Linked DNA regions of Sphaerisporangium krabiense. The protein of the gene in region 1 interacts with the protein of each later gene in a pairwise test. Links are inferred from orthologs where the notes say so. Each region holds a gene or a part of one and is shown in the gene's direction. Other genes may lie near its edges. The genes, in order: BJ981_RS14535 and ndk.

Evidence for each region.
Region 2: the proteins of BJ981_RS14535 (region 1) and ndk interact in binary tests that used the Escherichia coli proteins (3 or more experiments, as listed by UniProt). The link is inferred for Sphaerisporangium krabiense from one-to-one orthologs.

What each region holds. Positions count from the first base shown.
Region 1 is NZ_JACHBR010000001.1:3,242,758-3,253,518, reverse strand. What follows is about bases 1,113-3,878. They hold BJ981_RS14535 (5-formyltetrahydrofolate cyclo-ligase), read left to right. Parts: upstream 1,113-2,093; coding sequence 2,094-2,663; downstream 2,664-3,878. Other genes in these bases: BJ981_RS14530 (LCP family protein), read right to left, coding at 2,683-3,768; galU (UTP--glucose-1-phosphate uridylyltransferase GalU), read right to left, coding at 1,164-2,069; glp (molybdotransferase-like divisome protein Glp), read right to left, coding at 1,113-1,144. Outside these bases: more of glp, read right to left, coding at 1-1,112; BJ981_RS14525 (potassium/proton antiporter), read left to right, coding at 3,898-5,400; BJ981_RS14520 (FmdB family zinc ribbon protein), read left to right, coding at 5,691-6,038; BJ981_RS14515 (S-methyl-5'-thioadenosine phosphorylase), read left to right, coding at 6,179-6,985; BJ981_RS14510 (RcpC/CpaB family pilus assembly protein), read left to right, coding at 7,607-8,215; BJ981_RS14505 (D-alanyl-D-alanine carboxypeptidase family protein), read right to left, coding at 8,405-9,493. UniProt on the Escherichia coli protein: Involved in the removal of 5-formyltetrahydrofolate.
Region 2 is NZ_JACHBR010000002.1:58,582-69,535, forward strand. What follows is about bases 528-3,486. They hold ndk (nucleoside-diphosphate kinase), read left to right. Parts: upstream 528-1,773; coding sequence 1,774-2,199; downstream 2,200-3,486. Other genes in these bases: BJ981_RS28345 (hypothetical protein), read left to right, coding at 528-1,717; BJ981_RS28355 (rod shape-determining protein), read left to right, coding at 2,438-3,469. Also shown: more of BJ981_RS28345, read left to right, coding at 2-527; rod shape-determining protein MreC, read left to right, coding at 3,495-4,754; rod shape-determining protein MreD, read left to right, coding at 4,759-5,289; mrdA (penicillin-binding protein 2), read left to right, coding at 5,286-7,334; rod shape-determining protein RodA, read left to right, coding at 7,367-8,494; BJ981_RS28380 (TIGR03960 family B12-binding radical SAM protein), read left to right, coding at 8,550-10,472; BJ981_RS28385 (TIGR03936 family radical SAM-associated protein), read left to right, coding at 10,678-10,954. UniProt on the Escherichia coli protein: Major role in the synthesis of nucleoside triphosphates other than ATP. The ATP gamma phosphate is transferred to the NDP beta phosphate via a ping-pong mechanism, using a phosphorylated active-site intermediate.

The sequences.
Region 1 (10,761 bases):
GCACGACGATGAGCGCGTTGGCCGAGGCCAGCGCGGCGAGCTGATGGGACCCCTGCCCGTGCACGGGGGCGACGGCGCCGTCCGTCCCGAGCACCCCGCGCAGGAAGGACCGCTTGCCCGCCGGGGACCGTGCCGCGGACGTGAGCGTCGCCGTGACGGTGGGCGCGGGCGCGGCGGGCAGTCCCCGCATCACGGCCAGCGCGGGCTTCACGAACAGGACGAACGAGACGTACGACGAGACGGGGTTGCCGGGAAGCGTGAAGATCGGGACCTGCCGCTCGCCGAGCAGCCCGAACCCCTGCGGCATGCCCGGCTGCATGGCGACCTTCTCGAAGCGGACCGTCCCGAGCGGCGCCAGGGCCTCCTTGACCGGCTCGTAGGCGCCCATGGAGATGCCGCCGCTGGTGATCACGGCGTCCGCCTCGCCGAGCAGCGCGTCGAGCGTGTCCTTGAACTCGGCGGGGTCGTCGCCGACGGCGCGCCTGCGGACCGCCTCGCCGCCCGCCTGGCGGACGGCCGCGACGAGCGTGAAGCTGTTGGACTCCCAGATCTGCCCGTGGGCGAGAGGAGTGCCAGGCTCGGCCAGCTCGGCGCCCGTGGACAGCACGAGCACGCGGGGCCGCGGGCGGACCCGGACCGCGCTCCTGCCCACCCCGGCGGCGATGCCGAGCTGAGCGGGGCCGAGCACGGCGCCGGAGGACAGGACGACGTCGCCGGGCCGGACGTCCTCACCGGACCTGCGGATCGCGTTGCCCGCGGGCGCGGGCCTGCGGATGGCGACCTCGGACACGCCGCCGTCGGTCCACTCGACCGGCACCACGGCGTCGGCGCCCTCGGGCACCGGCGCGCCGGTCATGATCCGCGTGACGTGCCCGGCGGCGACCGCGCGCCGGGCGCCGTCGCCGGCCGCGACGTCGAGCGTGACCGGGAGCACGACGGGCTGGTCCTCGCTCGCCGCGGCGACGTCGGCGGCCCGCACGGCGTACCCGTCCATGGCGGAGTTGTCGAACGGGGGCAGCGCGACGGGGGCCTCGACGTCCTCGGCCAGGATGGCGCCGAGCGCCGCGTCGAGGCCGAGGACGACGGGGTCGAGCGGGCGCACGGCGGCGAGGATCTCGGCGAGGTGTGCGTCGACCGATCTCATCGCGACCATGATCTGATCATCACCCGGAATGCCGGTCGAGGAACTCGCGGAGCCAGGGGATGAAGTCGGGGGCCAGATCGGGGCGCTCGGCGGCGAACTGGACGACCGTGCGCAGGTAGTCGAGCTTGTTGCCGGTGTCGTAGCGGCGCCCGCGGAACAGCACGCCGTGGACGGGGCCGCCGTCCTCGTTGGTGCGCCCGGCCAGTTCGAGAAGGGCGTCGGTGAGCTGGATCTCGCCGCCGCGCCCCGGCGGGGTGTTCTCCAGGACCTCGAACACGGCGGGGTCGATGACGTAGCGGCCGATGACCGCCCAGTTGGACGGCGCCTCGTCCGCGGGGGGCTTCTCGACGAGGCCCGTCACGCGGACCACGTCGTCCTCGGAGGTGGGCTGGATCTCGGCGCAGCCGTACAGCGAGACCTGCTCCCTGGGGACCTCCATGAGGGCGACCACGCTGCCGCCGTAGGTGTCGCGCACCTCGATCATGCGCTTGAGCAGGTGGTCACGGTGGTCGATCATGTCGTCGCCGAGCAGGCAGGCGAACGGGTGGTTGCCGACGTGCTGCTTGGCGCACAGGACGGCATGGCCCAGGCCCTTGGGCTCACCCTGGCGTACATAGTGGAAGGTGGCGATCTCGACGGGTTCGAGAACCTGGGACAGACGCTCGGAGTCGCCCTTGGCCGCCAGCACCTCCTCCAGTTCGTAGGCGCGGTCGAAGTGGTCCTCTATGGAGCGCTTGTTCCGGCCTGTCACCATGAGGAGGTCGAGGAGCCCGACGGACACCGCCTCTTCGACGACATACTGGATGGCCGGCTTGTCGACGATCGGCAGCATCTCTTTCGGGGTCGCCTTGGTCGCCGGAAGGAAGCGGGTCCCGAGGCCGGCGGCGGGAATGACGACTTTCGTCACTGGATCGTAGTCAGCCATGGATGCACCTTAATGGAGGGCCGAGTGGACAAAGCGGAGCTGCGCCGGAGGATCGTGGCCGCGCGCACAAGGCTCACCGATCCGCGCGGCTCGGCGACCGCGATCAGGGAAACGCTACTCGACCGGCCCTGGGTGCAAATGGCCGGGCTGGTCGCGTGCTATTGGTCGTTGGGCACGGAACCGTCGACGCACGGCCTGGTTTTCGCGCTCTGGAAGCACGGCGCCACCGTGATCCTTCCGGTCCTGCGGCCGGACGACGACCTCGACTGGGCCGTCTACGACGGTCCCGGATCGGTGGAGCCGGGACCGCGCGGCCTGATGGAGCCGGTCGACACGCGGCGCGGCGTGGACGCCATCCGCACCGCGGCCCTGGTCATCGTGCCCGCGCTCGCCGTGGACCCGTCCAGCGGGGTCAGGCTGGGGCGCGGGGGCGGCTCGTACGACCGCGCGCTCGCCCGGGTCGGGCCGAACGTGCCGACGGTCGCGCTGCTGCACGAGGGCGAGTTGATCGAGGGAATTCCCGCGGAACCCCACGACATGGCGGTTTCGATGGCGGCGCTTCCCTCGGGCATCGTCACGCTCGGACGGGTGTGATTTTCGTCACGGATTTTCGTCACGAGACGATTTGAAGATCCGCCAGACCGCCATTGTCGTCGAAGTATTCCTGCAGCTTGTCGTCGCGGACCGCGGCGAAGAATCGCGCGCCGGTCTTCCTGTCGACCCGGACGACGCTGGCCCCCTTGATCATGGCGGTGCCGCTGGTGGGGATCGTCGTGGAGTCGACCGTGTCGGGACGGATGTCGCGCAGCTCGAGGGCCAGGTCGCGCAGCGTGCTGAGCGTGACGCCGGAGTCCACGCTGACCGCGCGGGTGAGCGCCTCCAGGAAGGCGTTGAGCTTCAGCGGGCTGGTCAGCAGGTCCCTGCTGATGATCTTGTGGCCCATCGCGCGGACGAACGCCTGCTGCCGCTTGATGCGGTCGAAGTCGCCGCCGGGCAGGTTGTACCTCTGCCGGACGAACAGCAGGGCCTTCTCGCCCTCCAGGTGCACCATGCCCTGCGGCCAGGTGACCTTGTTCATCGGGTCGTACACCTTGCGCGACACGTAGACGTCGACGCCGCCGATCACCTCGGTCATCGCGACGAAACCGCGGAAGTCCAGCGCGGCGAAGTGGTCGATGCGGATCTTGGTGAGGTCCTCCACCGTCCTGATCAGCAGCTTCGGCCCACCGAAGGCGTACGCGGCGTTGATCTTGTTGTTTCCGTGCCCGGGGATGCGGACATAAGAGTCGCGGGGGATGCCGATGAGGGTGAGCCGATCACGGGCGGCAGGGACGTGTACGACCATGATCGTGTCGGCCCGCTGGGAGCCCGCCTCGCCCGGCCGTTTGTCCGACCCGATGAGCAGCCAGTTCTGCGCCTCGCCCACGGTCTTCGCGGGCCGCCCCGCCTCTTCGGGAAACGCCCCGGTGATGCGCTGGATGTTGCCGTTCAGAGTGATCTGACGCTCCATCACCAGCGCGAAGCCCGCCGCCAGCACCACGGCGAGGACGAGCGCGACCACGATCAGGACGCGGCGCAGTAACCGCCGCTTCTTCGGAGGAGCCTCCTGGACGTCGTCGCCGTCGCCGGCGGAATCGTCCTTCCTCAGACCGTCAAGAACCGCCGGGTTCTTCAGGTACGGGGAAGACTCGTCCGTCACTACCGTTCACCCATGAATCCGTAGATCTCTCATCCGTGTCGCGTGTGACGGTAGCTCAAAGTAGTTCCTCGTGGTAGAGGACCATACTAATACGCCACAATGGGCGGAAAATCACGACAGGGAGGGCCGATGAATCTGAATATCTGGCTACTCCTCGCGTCCGTCGTGGTGATCGCCGCCATCGCCTCCGTCCGGATCGCCCACCGCACGGGCCTGCCGACCCTGCTCATCTACCTGGGCATCGGCCTGCTGCTCGGCGAGGCCGGGCTGGGCGTCCAGTTCGAGAACGCGAGCGTGGCCCAGCAGATCGGCCTCGCCGCCCTCGCCGTGATCCTCGCCGAAGGCGGCCTGACCACCCAGTGGGCGCACGTACGCCAGGGCGTGCCGACCGCGCTCGCCCTCGCCACCATCGGCGTCGGCGTCAGCATCGTCGTGCTCGCCGCGTCCGTGCACTGGCTGCTCGGCATGGACTGGCGCATGGCGCTGCTGCTCGGCGCGATCCTCGCCTCCACCGACGCGGCGGCGGTCTTCTCCGTCCTGCGCCGCCTGCCGCTGCCACGGCGGCTCGCGGGCATCCTGGAGGCCGAGTCCGGCTTCAACGACGCGCCCACGGTCATCGTCGTCGTCATGCTCAGCGGGCTCGGCACGCCGCTGCCCGACGTGGCGCACGTCATGGGCGAGGCCGCCCTCGAACTCGGCGTCGGCGCCGCGGTCGGCCTCGCCGTCGGACCGCTCGGCGGCTACGCGCTGCGGCGCGTCGCGCTGCCGTCCTCGGGTCTGTACCCGATCGCCGTGCTCGCCCTCGCGTTCGTCGCCTACAGCGGCGCGGCGCTGCTGCACGGCAGCGGCTTCCTCGCCGTCTACCTCGCCTCGCTCGTCCTCGGCAACACGCGCCTGCCGCACCGGCCCGCCACCCGCGGCTTCGCCGAAGGAGCCGCCTGGCTCGCCCAGATCGGGCTGTTCGTCATGCTCGGCATCCTGGCCAGCCCCTCCGAGCTGCCCTCGACCGTCGTCCCCGGGCTGATCGCCGGGCTCGCGCTGCTGCTGCTCGCGCGGCCCGCGTCCATCGTGGCCTCCGCCCTGATCGTCCGCGTCACCGGCGTCGACGCGCTGTCCTGGAGGGAACAGCTCTTCCTGTCCTGGGCGGGTCTGCGCGGAGCCGTGCCGATCGTCCTGGCCACCATCCCCTGGGCCGCGGGGATCATCGGGGCGAAAGGCCTGTTCAACGAGGTCTTCGTCATCGTGATCGTCTTCACGATGGTGCAGGGGCCCACGTTGCCGTACCTGGCGCGCGTCCTCGGCATCGGCGCGCCCGGCGAGGCCCGCGACCTCGGCGTCGAGGCCGCGCCCCTGGAAGAGCTCGACGCCGACCTGCTCCAGATCACGATCCCTCCCGGCTCGGGACTGCACGGAGTGGAGATCTTCGAGCTCCGCCTGCCGTCCGACGCCGCCGTCACCATGGTCGTCCGGGAGGGACGCTCGTTCGTCCCCGAGGGCTCGACCCGGCTCCGCGCGGAGGACCAGCTCCTGGTCGTCACCACCGCGGCCTGCAGGCAGACGGTCGAGCGGCGCCTGCGGGCCGTCAGCCGGCGCGGCAAGCTGGCGGGATGGTACGGCGAACGTGGCGACTGAGAATCTGCCCCTTGCGGGGCCCTTACGACGCCGGCGCGGGACCCCAGCACCTCAGGCCGCGCGGCCACAGTTCCCCCTCGTGGCGACCTTCCCCACCGCCCCTCCCGTCCTCTCCCGCCTCTGCGGCATACCAGGACAAGGCATCCGCATAGGGGCCCGTGACCTCGGCGGGGAGAGCTTGCGACGGGGATTAGAACCCGGCTGGGTGGCGTTTAGCCTAATCGGCTGCGTACCATTAGCAGTCGCATCGGTAGAGTGCCAATCTGCGTGAGCCATATGAGGAGGACCGCGTGCCCACCTACCAGTACGCCTGTACCGCTTGCGGTGAAGGTCTCGAGGTGACTCAGCGCTTCACCGACGATCCGCTGACGACGTGCCCGAGCTGCTCCGGCAAGCTGCGCAAGGTCTTCTCCGCCGTGGGCATCGTGTTCAAGGGGTCGGGCTTCTACCGTACGGACAACCGTTCGTCCGGCTCCTCCACCTCCACGACCTCGTCGTCGTCCGCCAAGTCGGAGTCCGGCAGCTCCTCGGATTCGGGGTCGGCCTCCAAGTCCGACTCGGGCTCGGGCAAGAAGGAACCCGCCGCCGCGAGCTCCTCGTCCACGTCCTCCACTTCCTCCACGTCCTCCACCTCCTGACGCCGTCGCGGGTTGTACGGCCGCCTCTGACGCCGTACAACCCTCCTCCGCCCCCGGCTCGTACGAGCGGCTGAGGCGGTTTTCCACAGGCGGCGGTTTCGCCGCCGACGGGCCCGGCACGGCGCGCTAGTGTCGTCGCCATGGTCACCAGAGCGGACATCGGAGTCATCGGCGGCTCAGGCTTCTACTCCCTCCTCGACGACGCCGAGGAGGTCGAGGTCACCACGCCGTACGGCCCGCCGAGCGATCCCGTCACCGTGGGGCGCATCGGCTCGCGAACCGTCGCGTTCGTGCCCCGTCACGGCCGCGACCACCGCTACCCTCCCCACCGCATCCCCTACCGGGCCAACCTGTGGGCGCTGCGTTCGCTGGGCGTCCGGCAGGTGCTGGCCCCGAGCGCCGTGGGGTCGCTGCGCGTCGAGTACGGCCCCGGCACGCTCGTGATCCCCGACCAGCTCGTCGACCGCACCTCCGGCCGCGTTCACACCTACTACGACGAGGGGGGCGCGGTCCACGTCCCCTTCGCCGACCCGTACTGCCCGGTGGGCCGCGCCCTGGCCTACACGACGGCGAGCGCCGAGGGGTGGGAGACCGTGGACGGCGGCACCCTCGTCGTCATCGAGGGCCCGCGCTTCTCCTCCCGCGCCGAGTCCCGCTGGTTCACCTCCAACGGCTGGTCCATCATCGGCATGACCGGCTACCCCGAGGCCGCCCTCGCCCGCGAACTGGCCCTCTGCTACACCACGCTGGCGCTCGTCACCGACCACGACGCCGGGGTCGAGGCCGGCGAGGGCGTCACCCAGGAAGAGGTCTTCGCCTTCTTCGCCGCCAACAGCGAACGCATGCGCACCCTCGTCGCCACGGTCGCCGCCACCCTCCCGCTCGACCGCGCCTGCCCCTGCTCCACCGCCCTGAACGGCATCAAACTCCCCTTCGCCCTCCCCTGACCAAACCCGACCGTCATCACCGTGGCCGACGGCACCGTGCGGCGCGGGGATGACACCCCTGAGGTCGGGTGATCATGTCCCTCTGCGGTCCGGTCCACCCGCCGACCAGCCTCCCGGCCAAGCGCTTCGTCCGCGTGCCGTTACCGGACGATCGGCGGGCCGTTACGTTCGCCTCGCCTCGGCGACAACGCGTGCATACCCGCCGACCAACCACCTGCGGCATGGGGCACGTCCACGTGCCGACCACCTTGGACCATGTGCCGGCCAACCGGTGATATCGGCCCGCGTGCCTCCCGATCGGTTAACGGTCCATGTACCAGCGACGGCCACGCCGGTCCACATGCCTACCGAACGGTGTCGGTCCACATGCCTGCCACCGGTGACGTCGACCCCATCACCAGCCGGCCGATCACGTCGACCCCATGACCAGCCGACCGACGACCTCGATCCGCATGCCCAGCCGACCAGTGACACCTCTCCGTCGAGTTCCCGAGTCCCTCGGCCGCCCAGCGAACGGCCCGACATGGCCCATCAGGAGCGATCACCATGCGCACCGCACCATCTTCTGGCGCACCATCTCGTGGCGCACCATCTCTTGGGGCGCTGTCTCGTGCCGCTCGAATGGTCAACCGACGGCGGCGGCTCTTGGCCGCCGCGCTGGCGGCGATGGCCATGACGTGCCTCGGTCTCGCCGTGCGTCCCGCCGCCGCCACCGAGGTCCTCGCCGCGGCCCGCGACCTCCCTGGCGGCGCACTGTCCCCTGCGGACGTCACCGTGATCAGGCTTCCCGAGGGCACTGTGCCCGACGGAGCCCTCCCCCCTGCAGCCCCGGTCGACGGCCGTGTCCTGACCTCGCCCGCCCGCCGCGGCGAGCCGCTGACCGACGTACGCCTGCTCGGCCCATCCCTCGTCGACGCCTACGGCCCCGGCCTCCTCGCCGCGCCCGTGCGCATCACGGACGCGTCGTCGGCACACCTTCTGCGCTCCGGCGACGTCATCGACGTCATCGCCGCCGCGCCGAAGTGGGACGACGCGGTCGCACCCCCGACCGCGACGGTGGCCCGTGCGGTGACCGTCATCGCCCCACCCACGGCGACCCGTGCCACCGACGCCATGGGCGACACCGGCGCCCTGGTAGTCCTCGCCGCCACTCCCGATCAGGCCACCCGCCTCGCCCAGGCCGCCACGGGCTCACGCCTGTCCATCGCGATCCACGGCCACCGGCAATGAGTGCGATCCCGAGCAGCCACTCTCCGTGACAAGGCCACGAAGCCCGAATCCCGTGACCGTCCGTAACTTGAGGCCGCGAACAGCGAGCCGCGCCATCTGCCCCCACGCACACCGTCCGTGTCGTCGGAAACGTGACCACCTGCGACGCACATAGTTATCCACAGCACGTGGACAACTATGAAGTCTCTCCTACAGCCCGGACCCGACCTTGGGGTCATACTCCCAGTGCCAGGGCTCAAAGGGACTGCGATACGCCCAATCAGGATGAATCCACCCGAACTGCTTACCGTTCGCCTCAAGCCAGTTGAACTGCGCCGAGCGGAACGACTCCACCCCGCCGCACAGGTCCACCGCCAGCCCCAGCCCGTGGTTGCTCCGCCCCGGGACGGCCGCGAACCCGGGCCGACGGTAATAGACCGACTGCTGCGCCCCGAGGCTGCGGTAACTGTCCGTCACACATATCGACCTGCCGAAGCGCCGCTTGTACGCCTCGTTGAGCGCCACGAACGCGATCGCCGCGTCCGCGCGCAGCTCGCGCCCCGGCTGCTGGAGTGGACACAGCACACTCTTGGGCAGCAGGCCGTTCGGATACTGCGCGGCCGAGCTCACCCGCGTGGGGTCGCACGCGGCCCCGGACCGACCCCCCTGGTTGACGCGCACCCCGAGCTTCACCAGCGCCTGCGACAAGGACTTGACGGTCGCCGCCGAACGCTTCCGCAACGTGTCGATCTCCAGGCTGAGCTGAGCCTCGACCAGCAGCTTGGTGGCCCGGAGATCCTGCGCCTCGGCCGCCAGCCTCTGCTGCTGTTGATAGAGCCGCCCCGCGTCGGCCAGCACCTCGTCCCGCCCGGACACCAAGTAGGTCATGTCGCTGAGCGCGCGCAACTGGTCGACGTCGCTATCACCGGAGAGGAACGGAGACATGTCCCCGCCCGACGGAGTCTGGTAGAGCGACTGGACGAGGTCGGCGAGCGGCTTGCGCACCCGCGACATCTGCGCGGTGGCCGTGCGGAGCTGCTCCAGCTTCGCCTTCAGCTCGGTGTCCGCCTTCGCCAGCGTCGCCTGCCGCTGTTCCAGAGCCTTCGTCGCCTCCGCCAGCGCCTGCGACGACTTCTCGGCCTCCCGCCGCAGCTCCGTCAGGTTCCCCGGACCCGGCTCCCGCGCGGCCTCCTCCAGCGCGACGGGCTTCGCCTGCGCCGTCCCCGACGACGCGAGCACGAGCACGGAAGCCAGCCCCATGAAGACCGCGACCAGGCTCGCCGATCGAGGAGATGGCACGGTTGGAACCCCTCCAGTTGCGAACTTGTGACCTCAGCCCGGCACGCACGTTACTACAGCAAGCCAAGTGCCCGGGCCCGAGGCACAAGACCCGTTATGCACGGATCATGGCATTTATACCGCCCCCACCCCCCAAACTTGACGCACTCTCACGAATCCCCCACCCCACCCCGGCAAAGCCCACCCAACCCCCCACCAGCGCCCCCGAGTCGCCCAACGCCACACACAACGCCGCCACCTCAACCACACGCAAGACCAGCCACACCCTTCCCACAACCGGTCGACCACGCCCCCTAAGCCACGACTGCCACGACGTTCCACAGGACACCCGCCAGCTCTCCTCGCAAGGTCCAGCCGTCACCGCAGAGGCCACCGCCGTCACCAGTAACGGCGCCGGCAAGGGCACCAGCCATGGAGCCGACGATGGGGACAGGCAACGGAACCAATGACGGGATCGACAACGGAACCAGTGCCGGGATCGGCGACGGAACTCAGGGACAGGATCGGCGATGGAGCCGATGCCGGCATTGGCACAGCGCCAGGCGATACTGCCACCATCGATGGTGCTGCCGCTTCGGGGCGGTCACCACCGGCGGTGATGCTGCTTTATGCGGTCACCACCGGCGGCGCTGCCGCTTCGGGCGGTCACCACCGGCGGTGATGCTGCTTTGTGCGGTGCCACAGACTCCGATCCGGCTCTTGAGAGCGGCGGCCTTGACCACCGCCGCTTACGACGACGCCAACGCCGACCGCACCCGCTCCCCCTCCCCGCCCGAGCCACCACTCCCCTCACCCACTAAGCGCCGCGACCATAAGCCCCACCGCGATCACCACAGGCACGACCAAAGCCCCTATCAACACCCCAAGCCGAACCCTCCGCCCCTGCAAGCGCCCCGGCCGCAACCCACAACCCAGCTCATGCCCCCAGGAGCTTGCTCGCCCAACACGTCCTCCACGCATCACGTCCACGCAGACGCCCCCCACCCCAAGACCACCGCTACACCCACCCCTCGTGCGCCCAGCACCACCCACACAGCTCACACTCACGCTCCGCGACCATAGTCACGCCCCGCAACCACCAACCCCCCCATGTCCCCCCTTTACCGCAGCTCAGCCCACCCATGGCCTCCCCCACCAAGACCCAAGCCCCACCACGTCACACAACCCCCCCACCTTTCGGTACGCTTACACCAGATCCCGCCTCCGTAGCTCAGGGGATAGAGCACCGCTCTCCTAAAGCGGGTGCCGCAGGTTCGAATCCTGCCGGG
Region 2 (10,954 bases), on another replicon or contig:
TATGGCCGTCCCCCCAATCCAGGCCACGGGCCTCACGGCTCTCGGCCGGGTCAATCGCATACCGCTCGTGCTCGACGTGATCGTCGGGCTGCTGACCGCCGTCGCCCTTCCGCTGGCGATGGTGGCCGTCCCGAACACCATCTCGGTGGTCTCCGCCCTGCTGCCTCCGGACATCGCCGGGGTCGGCGTCCTGCGCGCCCACGGGCTCGCCCTGCCGGTGATGCTCTGCGTGGTGCCGCTCACCGCCGCGGCGCTCGGGCGGTTCTCACCCGCCCCCGTCCTGCTCGCGGGACTGGTGCTGCTGGGCGTGGCCGACGTGGCCGGAGGCTACGCCGGCTCGGCCGTGGCGGTCGGGGTCCTCAGGGCCCTGCACGGCGCGGCCGCGGGCATGCTCGTCCCCGCCACTCTCGCCGCCTGCCGGGGACGGTCCGCCTCCTCGCGCGGGGTGCTGGTCTCCGTCTGGGCGGCGGCCCTGGCGGGGGCCCTACTGACCGCTCAGGCGCTGGCGCTGTGGCCGCTGGACCAGGTGACGTCGTGGCGGGTCACGCTGCAGCCGTACCCGATGCTGACGGGGGTGGCGCTCGCGCTGGCCGCGGCCTACTTCGCGATCAGCCGTCTCACCGGAGAGGACGCCCGGACCGCGGAGGACGGTCGGTCGGTGCGGGTGCTGTTCACGCTGGGCCCTTCCGCCGGCGTCGCGCTGCTCGCTCTCGGCACCACGTTCGGGTGGCCGCCGTGGTCGATCGTCGTGGCCGCCGCGGTGGCGGTGGCGGTGCTGCTGACGCCGGCGTGCGCGGGGCGGGCCGGAGGGCCGGCAGGGCGGGCGCTCGCGTTCGTGATGGTCGCCGTCGGCCTGGTGGTGCTGCCGACGGCCGCGCAGGTCACCTACGTGGAGCTGGGCGGCCTCGGCGGGCCGGGGCTGTCGGGCCTGTGGGCGCCGTTCGGGCTGGCCGTGCTGCTCGTGCTGGCCACCTGCTTCGTCCCGCGGGTCGCGGGCCGGTTCGGTGAGGTTCCGGCGTCCAAGCTCGCCGCCGGAGGGCTGGTGGCCATGGTGGCCGGGCTGTGCGCGATCCGGCTGCTGGTGCCGGCGCCTTCGGGCATGCCGCTGCTCGTGCCGTTCGTGCTGCTCGCGGGCGGCGCGGCGGTGGCGGTCGCGTCGGCCGTCCGCGCGGTGCCCTTGTCCACGGCGTTGTCCGCCCTGTCCCTCTGCCTGCCGGCCGTTCTCAGCGGCTTCCTGCTCGGAACGGGTATCCAAGTGGAACGATTGCATGCGCTCAGCACGTCGGGTGAGGTCACCTCGCAGGCGATGGCCGACGGGTTCGTCGAGGCGCTGCACGTCTGGGCGCTGGTCGCCGGGTTCGCCGTGGTCGTCATCCTGGTACTGGGGGCGGTGCTGGCGACCCGCTCGGCCGATCGGGCCCTGGGGGACGTCCCGGCCGACGCCGTGACCGACGTCCCGCCGCGGGGAATGGAGGACGGCGCGGACGAGGGCGGTCACGACCGGGCGGCGGCCGGCGCGGCGACCGACGCGGCGACCGGCGCGGCCGGCGGGTCCGCGGGCCCGGAGGAGGCGGGCCGGGCGGCGGGCGAGGAGGACGCCGGCGGCGGCCCGGAGACGTCGATGATCCCGGTGGTGCCCGCGCCCACCCGGTCCCCCGAGGCGGGCGGCGGCGAGGACGGCCGGGAAGGGGACGGCGAGGGGTCCGCGGGCCGGTAAGCTGCGCACACGCTTCCCCTCTCGCCGGCCGTCTCGCGTGGCGCCTGGCGTTGACAATGAAGGAGATTCCCGTGTCCGAGCGCACGCTTGTCCTGATCAAGCCCGACGGTGTCCGCCGCGGCCTCATCGGTGACGTGATCGCCCGCGTGGAGCGCAAGGGCCTCAAGGTCGTGGCCTTGGAACTTCGCACGCTCGACGTGGAGACGGCCAAGGCGCACTACGCCGAGCACGCGGAGAAGCCCTTCTTCGGCGAGCTCGTCGAGTTCATCACCTCCGGGCCGCTGGTGGCCCTGGTGCTGGAGGGGCCGCGCGCGATCGAGGCGTTCCGCTCGCTGGCCGGCGCCACCGACCCGGTGAAGTCGGCGCCGGGCACGATCCGCGGCGACCACGCGCTGGAGATCGGCGAGAACGTCGTGCACGGCTCCGACTCGCCGGAGTCGGCCGCCCGCGAGGTCAAGCTCTTCTTCCCCGACCGTTTCTGAGCGATGGACGTTCCCGGCTCCCGCGAGGGCCGGGTGGGACGGGCCCCGGCGCGCACGGCGCGCCGGGGCCCGTTCGTTGGAGGGTGTTTCCGCAGGTCCCCGCCGTGTGATCAGGTGAGTGCGACAAGATTTTCCCCGGCGGGGCGGCTCGTTGCCCGCGCGAGTGGGTACGTTCCGTTACGATTCGAATGCGAATCGTAATCTCTCGCGAACGACCTGTAGGAAGGTTTCCTTCCCCATGGGCAGCAAGCTGGCATTCCTCGGCCGTGACATGGCCGTCGACCTCGGCACCGCCAACACGTTGGTGTACGTGCGGGGGCGCGGCATCGTGCTCAACGAGCCGTCGGTGGTGGCGATCAACACGACCACCGGCAAGATCGTGGCAGTGGGCATCGAGGCCAAGAGGATGATTGGCCGGACGCCCGGGAACATCGTGGCGATACGCCCGCTGAAGGACGGCGTGATCGCCGACTTCGACGTCACGGAGCGCATGCTCCGCTATTTCATCCAGCGCGTGCACAAACGGCGGCACTTCGCCAAGCCGCGCATCATCGTCGCCGTCCCGAGCGGGATCACCGGCGTCGAGCAGCGGGCCGTCAAGGAGGCCGGCTACCAGGCCGGGGCGCGCCGGGTGTACATCATCGAGGAGCCGATGGCCGCCGCGATCGGCGCGCGGCTGCCCGTCCACGAGCCGACCGGCAACATGGTGGTCGACATCGGCGGCGGCACCACCGAGGTCGCGATCATCTCCATGGGCGGCATCGTGACCAGCCAGTCGATCCGCGTGGGCGGCGACGAGCTGGACCAGGCCATCATCGCGTTCGCCAAGAAGGAGTACTCCCTGATGCTCGGGGAGCGCACCGCCGAGGAGATCAAGATCGCGATCGGCTCCGCCTGCCCGATGGGGGACGACTGTCACGCCGAGATCCGCGGCCGTGACCTGGTCACCGGCCTGCCGAAGACGATCGTGGTGTCGGCGGACGAGATCCGCAAGGCGACCGAGGAGCCGCTGAAGTCCATCATCGACGCGGTGAAGTCGACGCTGGACAAGTGCCCGCCCGAGCTGTCCGGCGACCTGATGGACCGGGGTGTGGCCCTCACCGGCGGCGGGGCGCTGCTGAAGGGCATGGACGACCGTCTGCGCGACGAGACCGGCATGCCGATCCATCTCGTGGAGAACGCCCTGGACTCGGTGGCGCTCGGCTCGGGCAAGTGCGTCGAGGAGTTCGAGGTCCTGCAACAGGTCCTGGTGCCCGAACCGAGACACTGACCACATCGATGGAGCCGAGAGACCGATGAGGGATACGCGCCGTGCGCGGTTGATCCTTGGCCTGCTGCTGGCCGCGGCGCTCGTCCTGATCACCGTCGACCACCGCCAGCGCGACGACTCCCTGTTCGAGCCGGTGCGCTCGCTGGCGTCATCGCTGTTCGGCGTGGCCGAGCGTGCCGGGACGAACGTGGTGGGGCCGATGGGCGACCTCGTCGACACCTACGCCTCCGCCGGCGAGTACAAGCGGCAGATCGCGGCGGTGCGCGCGGAGAACTCCCGCCTGCGGCGCGAGCTGACCGCGCGCACGCTCGACCGGCAGCGGTCCGAGCAGCTCACGCGCATGCTCGGGCTGTCGGGCCTCGGCGGGTACCGCGTGGTCGCGGCCCAGGTGATCGCGAGGCGCGGCGTCCCGGGGTTCGAGGAGGCGGTCGAGATCGACGCGGGGTCGGGCGACGGCGTGCGGCCGGACATGACCGTGCTGAACGGGGACGGCCTGGTGGGGCGGATCGCCCACACCGGGCCCGGCACCTCCACGGTGGTCCTGCTGACCGATCCGGCCTCGACGGCGGGGGCGCGCATGGAGGGCGGCAACCAGGTGGGCGTGGTGACGGGCCTCGGCCCGGCCGCGGAGAGCCGTCTGATCCGCTTCCGGTTGCTGGACTCGGCGGCGTCGCTGTCGGCGGGGCGCCGCATCGTGAGCTTCGGGTCGGAGAACGGCGTGCCGTACGCGCCGGGCCTGCCGGTGGGGGTGATCGAACGCGTGGAGCCGACGCCGGGCGAGCTGACCCGGGTGGCCTACGCCAGGCCGTTCGTCGACTTCGCGGCGCTGGACGTGGTCGGGGTGGTCGTGAAGGCGCCGCGCCGCGATCCACGGGACGCCATGCTCCCGCCCGCGCCTCCGCCGCCCAAGAAGCAGGCCCGCGCGCCCGCTCCTCCCGCCGCGCCGCCCCCCTCGGCGCCGGCCCCCGCGCCCTCGCCGTCCGCGACGACGCGCGAGGACCGCCGGGAGGAGCGCCGGGGTGAGCCCCGGGACGAACGACGGGACGGGCGGCAGGAGGAGCGCCGCGAGGAGAGGCGGGAAGAGCGGCGCGGCGAGCGGCGGGAGGACCCCGGCGAGCGACCACGGCGCGAGGAGGACGGCGAGGCGAGGCGGCGCGGCGCGCACGCCCGGCACGCCCCGCCGGCCCGCCGGGCGCCACGGGCCCACCGGCCCGCGCGCGAGAAGCGTGACGGACATGACGGCCGTGCGGGGCACGGGCGGGACCGAGCGGGCGGGAGGACGTGACACAGTGCTCCGAGCGATCACGGCGGTGCTGCTCGCCGGCCTCATCATGATCGTGCAGGTGAGCATCGTGAACCGCCTCCCCCTTCCCGGGGGTGGAGCCCCTGACCTGGTGCTCCTCGGCGTGGTGATGTTCGCCCTGGCACGCGGGCCGGTGCCCGGGGCCGCCGCGGGCTTCGCCATGGGCCTGGCCGCCGACGTGCTGCCGCCCTCGGCGCACGTCATGGGCCAGTACGCGCTGGTGTTCTGCCTGGTGGGCTACGCGGTGGGGCGTGCCGCCGAGCGGGCGCCGGGGGCGTCGGCGGTCACGGTGATCGTCGCGGTCATGGTCGCGCCGCTCCTGGCGGCCGGGGTCGGCGGGCTGCTCGGCGACCCGCGGGCCGACTGGCACACGCTGCCGCGCGTGTGGCCGGTCCTGGTCATGTACAACCTGGCGGTCGCGGCGGCGGTGTTCTGGGGGGTCTCGCGGTTCTCCGCGCGCCGCCACCGGCGCGAGGCCGTCCCCACGGGGGCCTACCCGGTTCGGAGGCACGTGTGACCCGTGTCCGCGCCCGGCTGGTCGTGCTGCAGTTCCTGGTCCTGACGCTGCTGGCGGTGCTGACCGTGCGGCTGTGGCAGGTGCAGGTCGTGCACGGGTCGCAGTTCGTGGTCGCGGCGACCGAGACCCGCACCCGCGACGTCATCGTCCCGGCCGTGCGCGGGCAGATCCTGGACGCCTCGGGGCGTCCCTTGGTGCGCAACCGCGCCTCGCTGGTGGTCTCGGTGGACCGCGCCGAGTTCGAGCGCATGCGAGACGGCGGCGCCGCGGTGCTGAAACGCCTCGGGGCGGTGCTGGGCCGTCCGCTGAAGGAGCTGCGCCAGCGCATCCGCCCGTGCGGGCCGAAGGTGCACCGTCCGTGCTGGCCCGGCTCCCTCTACTCGCAGATCCCCATCGACGACGACGTCTCCACCCGGCAGGCCCTGCAGATCCTGGAGCGCCAGGAGGACTTCCCAGGGGTCGTCGCCGAGGTGCAGGCCGTCCGCGACTATCCCCTCGGGACGGGCGCGTCCCAGACGCTCGGCTACCTGCAGCCGGTCACCGAGGAGGAGCTGAAGAAGCGCTCCAAGCTCAAGGCGAACTTCTCCGGCGTCGACCTGGTCGGCAGGGACGGCCTGGAGTACGTCTACGACGAGGCGTTGCGCGGCCAGTCCGGCCTGCGCCGGGTCCAGGTCGACCGCATGGGCAAGGTGCTCGGCGTCGAGCGGCAGACCTCGCCCGTGCCCGGCGACGTGCTGATCACGAACATGGACGTCAACGTGCAGAAGGCCGTGGACGCGGCGCTGGCCAAGGCCATGAAGAGCGCGCCGAGCGCGGACGGCGCCGCCGCGGTGGTGCTGGACGTGCGGACCGGCGGGGTGGTCGCGATCGGCAGCATGCCGACCTACGATCCCTCGGTCTGGGCGGGCGGCATCTCCGAGAAGGACTACCAGCACCTGCTGTCGGAGAAGGCGGGCCTGCCGCTGATCTCCCGCGCGACCCACGGCCAGTACGCGCCCGGCTCGACGTTCAAGGTCTCCTCGGTGTCGGCGATGGTCAGGGACGGCTACCCCTTGCACGGCAAGTACGACTGCCCGGGGGTGTTCGACGTCGCGGGCACGGCGTTCCACAACTTCCACGGCATCCCCCTCGGCGTGCTCGATCTTCACACGGCCCTGGTGAAGTCCTGCGACACGATCTTCTACAAGGCGGCCTACGAGATGTGGCAGCGGGACGGCGGCCTCACCCCCGTCCGCCGCCCCAAGGAGCCGATGACCAACACCGCCAAGGCGTTCGGGTTCGGCAGGAGGACCGGCATCGACCTTCCCGGCGAGGTGCCCGGGCGCATCCCGGGCCGGGCCTGGAAGAAGCAGATGTGGGACGCCACCCACCACCTGAGCTGCCAGCGCGCCAAGACCGGCTATCCCGAGGTGGAGAAGAAGAACCCCGGCCGGGCGGCCTACCTCAAGAGGCTCGCCCACGAGAACTGCGTGGAGGGCATGCAGTGGAAGGCCGCCGAGGCCGCCAACCTCTCCATCGGGCAGGGGGACGTACTGGTGACGCCGCTGCAGCTGGCCGCCGCCTACGCCGCCCTGGTCGGGGACGGCAAGCTGCGCAGCCCGCGCATCGCCAAGGCGATCGTGCGGCCGGACGGCAGCCACGTCGAGGAGATCAAGGCCCCGGTGACGGGACGGCTTCCGGTCGACAAGGGCACCCGTGACTACATCCGCAAAGCGCTGAGCGAGGTGACCTCGGACGGCACGGCGGCGGGCGCGTTCGGCGGCTTCCCGATGGACGTGGTGAAGATCGGCGGCAAGACCGGCACGGCGGAGGTGTACGGCAAGGAGGACACCTCCTGGTTCGCCTCCTTCGCGCCCGCCGCCGATCCGCGCCTGGTGGTCGTCGTCACGGTGTCGCAGGGCGGCCAGGGCGCCATGGCCGCGGCCCCGGCGGCGCGCGAGATCTGGGAGGCCATCTACGGCATCAAGGGCCCGCCGGCCCTGCCCGGCGGCAAGCCGGTCGCGCGCCTGCCGAAGATCAGGAGCGACGGGACGGTGGCGGAGTGAACCAGGCCCTGGTCCCGCGGAACCGCTCCCTGATGCGCAGGGCCGTCGGCGCGCAGTCGGCGGTGTGGCGGGCCGACGGCGTGCTGCTGGTCGCGGCGATGGCGCTGTCGGTCATCGGCACGCTGCTGGTGTGGTCCTCCACCCGTACCTGGGCGGCGGGCGCGCCGACGGGCATGGTCATGAAGCACGTGCTCAACCTGGTCATCGGCTGGGTGCTGTGCGGCATCGCGGCCCTGGCCGACCAGCGGACGCTGCGCATCTACGCCCCGGCGGTGTACGGGGTGGCGCTGCTCGGGCTGCTCGCGGTGATCACCCCGCTGGGGTCCACGATCAACGGGTCGCACTCGTGGATCCTGCTCGGCGGCGGGTTCGCCGTCCAGCCGTCGGAGCTGGCCAAGCCCGCGCTGATCCTCATGCTGTGCGCGCTGCTGGCCGAGCCCGCGCCCGGCACCGACCGGCCGCGCCCGCTGGACCTGCTGCTCGCCATGGCCGCCGCCGCGATCGCCATGGGGCTGGTCATGCTCCAGCCCGACTTCGGCACCACGATGGTGCTCGCCGTGATCACCGCCGCGTCCCTGATCTTCGCGGGCCTGCGCAAGCGCTACATCGTGGCGCTGGCCGCGGTGGCGGGGGCGGGCGCCGCGGCCGTGTGGCTGTTCGGCCTGCTCAAGCCGTATCAGATCGCCCGGTTCACCGCGTTCATCGACCCCGCCAACGACCCGCGCGGCGCCGGGTACAACAGCACCCAGTCGCTGATCGCCATCGGCTCGGGCGAGCTGTTCGGCAAGGGCCTGTTCCACGGCGGGCAGACCACCGGCAGGTTCGTCCCCGAGCAGCACACCGATTTCATCTTCACCGTCGTGGGGGAGGAGTTCGGGTTCCTCGGCTCGGTCGCCGTCGTCGCGCTGCTGGGCGTGATCCTCCTGCGGGGGCTGCGCATCGCCCGGCAGTGCGAGGACCGCTTCGGGGCGCTGGTCGTGGGCGGGATCGTCTGCTGGTTCGCCTTCCAGACCTTCGTCAACGTGGGCATGACGATCGGCATCATGCCGATCACCGGCGTCCCGCTGCCGTTCGTGTCCTACGGCGGGACGGCGACGTTCGCCAACATGATCGCCCTGGGCCTGCTGCAGGCCGTCCACATCCGCGAGCGGGCGTTCTGACCACCCTGGGACGCGCTGGCGCGAGGCGTGGCGCACAGGAACTACCCTTGGTGTCATGTCTGTCGAGTCGCTGTTTCCCCGTCTGGAACCGCTTCTGCCCAGGGTGCAGAAGCCGATCCAGTACGTAGGGGGTGAGCTGAATTCGACCGTCAAGGACTGGGACGAGGCGAGCGTCCGCTGGGCGCTCATGTACCCCGACGCCTACGAGGTGGGCCTGCCCAACCAGGGCGTCCAGATCCTCTACGAGATCCTCAACGAGCTCCCCGGCACCCTCGCCGAGCGCACCTACGCCGTCTGGCCCGATCTCGAGGCCCTCATGCGCGAGCACGGGGTGCCGCAGTTCACGGTCGACGGCCACCGGCCGGTGCGCGCCTTCGACGTGCTCGGCGTGTCCTTCTCCACCGAGCTCGGCTACACCAACCTGCTGACCGCGCTCGACCTGGCCGGCATCCCGCTGGTCGCCGCCGACCGCGGTGAGGACGATCCGGTCGTCCTGGCGGGCGGGCACGCCGCGTTCAACCCCGAGCCCATCGCCGACTTCCTGGACGCCGCCGTGCTCGGCGACGGCGAGCAGATCTGCATCGCCATCTCCGAGGTCGTCCGCGAGTGGAAGGACGAGGGCCGCCCCGGCGGGCGCGACGAGCTGCTCCTGCGCCTCGCCTCCACCGGCGGCGTCTACGTGCCGAAGTTCTACGACGTCGAGTACCACGCGGACGGCCGCATCAAGCGCGTCGCGCCGAACCGCTCGGGCGTGCCGTGGCGGGTGCAGAAGCACACGGTGATGGATCTCGACGAGTGGCCCTACCCCAAGAAGCCGCTGGTCCCGCTGGCCGAGACGGTCCACGAGCGCTTCAGCGTCGAGATCTTCCGCGGGTGCACGCGCGGCTGCCGGTTCTGCCAGGCCGGCATGATCACCCGCCCGGTGCGCGAGCGGTCGATCACGACGATCGGCGACATGGTCGAGGTCGGGCTGAAGGAGTCCGGCTTCAACGAGGTCGGCCTGCTGTCGCTGTCCAGCGCCGACCACTCCGAGATCGCCGACGTCGCCAAGGGCCTGGCCGACCGCTACGAGGGGAGCGACGTCGGCCTCTCGCTGCCGTCCACCCGCGTCGACGCCTTCAACATCGACCTGGCCAACGAGTTCTCGCGCAACGGCCGCAGGTCCGGCCTGACCTTCGCGCCCGAGGGCGGGTCCGAGCGCATGCGCAAGGTGATCAACAAGATGGTCACCGAGGAAGACCTGATCCGCACCGTCACCGCCGCCTACGGCCAGGGCTGGCGTCAGGTCAAGCTGTACTTCATGTGCGGCCTGCCCACCGAGACCGACGAGGACGTCCTCGGCATCGCCGACCTGGCCAAGAAGGTCATCAAGGCCGGTCGCGAGGCCACCGGCACGCGCGACATCCGCTGCACGGTCTCCATCGGCGGGTTCGTGCCGAAGCCGCACACCCCGTTCCAATGGGCCGCCCAGTGCGACCACGAGACCGTCGACGCCCGGCTGCGCAAGCTCAGGGACGCCCTGCGCTCCGACAAGGAGTACGGCAGGGCCATCGGCTTCCGCTACCACGACGGCCAGCCCTCGATCGTCGAGGGCCTGCTGTCGCGGGGCGACCGGCGGGTCGGCGCGGTCGTGCGGGCCGTCTGGGAGGACGGCGGCCGGTTCGACGGCTGGAGCGAGCACTTCTCCTACGACCGGTGGATGTCCTGCGCCGAGCGGGCGTTCGCCGGGCAGCCCGTGGACGTCGGCTGGTACACCACCCGCGAGCGCGAGGAGGTCGAGGTCCTCCCGTGGGACCACCTGGACGCCGGCCTCGACCGCGAGTGGCTCTGGCAGGACTGGCAGGAGGCCGTCGGCGGCGCCGAGGTCGAGGACTGCCGGTGGACTCCCTGCTACGACTGCGGGGTCTGTCCCACCATGGGCACCGAGATCCAGATCGGCCCGACGGGGAGAAAGCTGCTCCCGCTGACGGTCGTCTGACCCGCCGAACGGAAGCAAACACCGCCCGTAACCGTTGCACCCTGTAGGCCGTCGCGCCACCCCGGCCCCCGGGCCGGGACAGGGAGGGCCACCAGGCTCATATCCTGGGACGACGGCCACGGCAGCGACACAGGAAAGGATCACTTAGCTGAAGAACCCCGTTCCTGATGGGCCCCCGCCCGCGCCGGTGGTGCAACGCCTTCGGGTGCGTTACGCCAAGCGTGGCCGCCTGCGGTTCACCAGCCACCGAGACGTCACGCGCGCCATCGAGCGCGCGGTGCGCAGGGCCGGCATCCCCGTCGGCTTCAGCGCGGGATTCACCCCCCATCCGAAGATCTCATACGCCGGCGCAGCCCCCACCGGGGTGGCCAGCGAAGCCGAATATCTGGAGATCGGCGTCGTCACGACCTGCGCGCCGGACCGGTTGCGCGGCGAGCTCGACGCCTCACTGCCGCCCGGCCTTGACGTGCTGGACGTCGTGG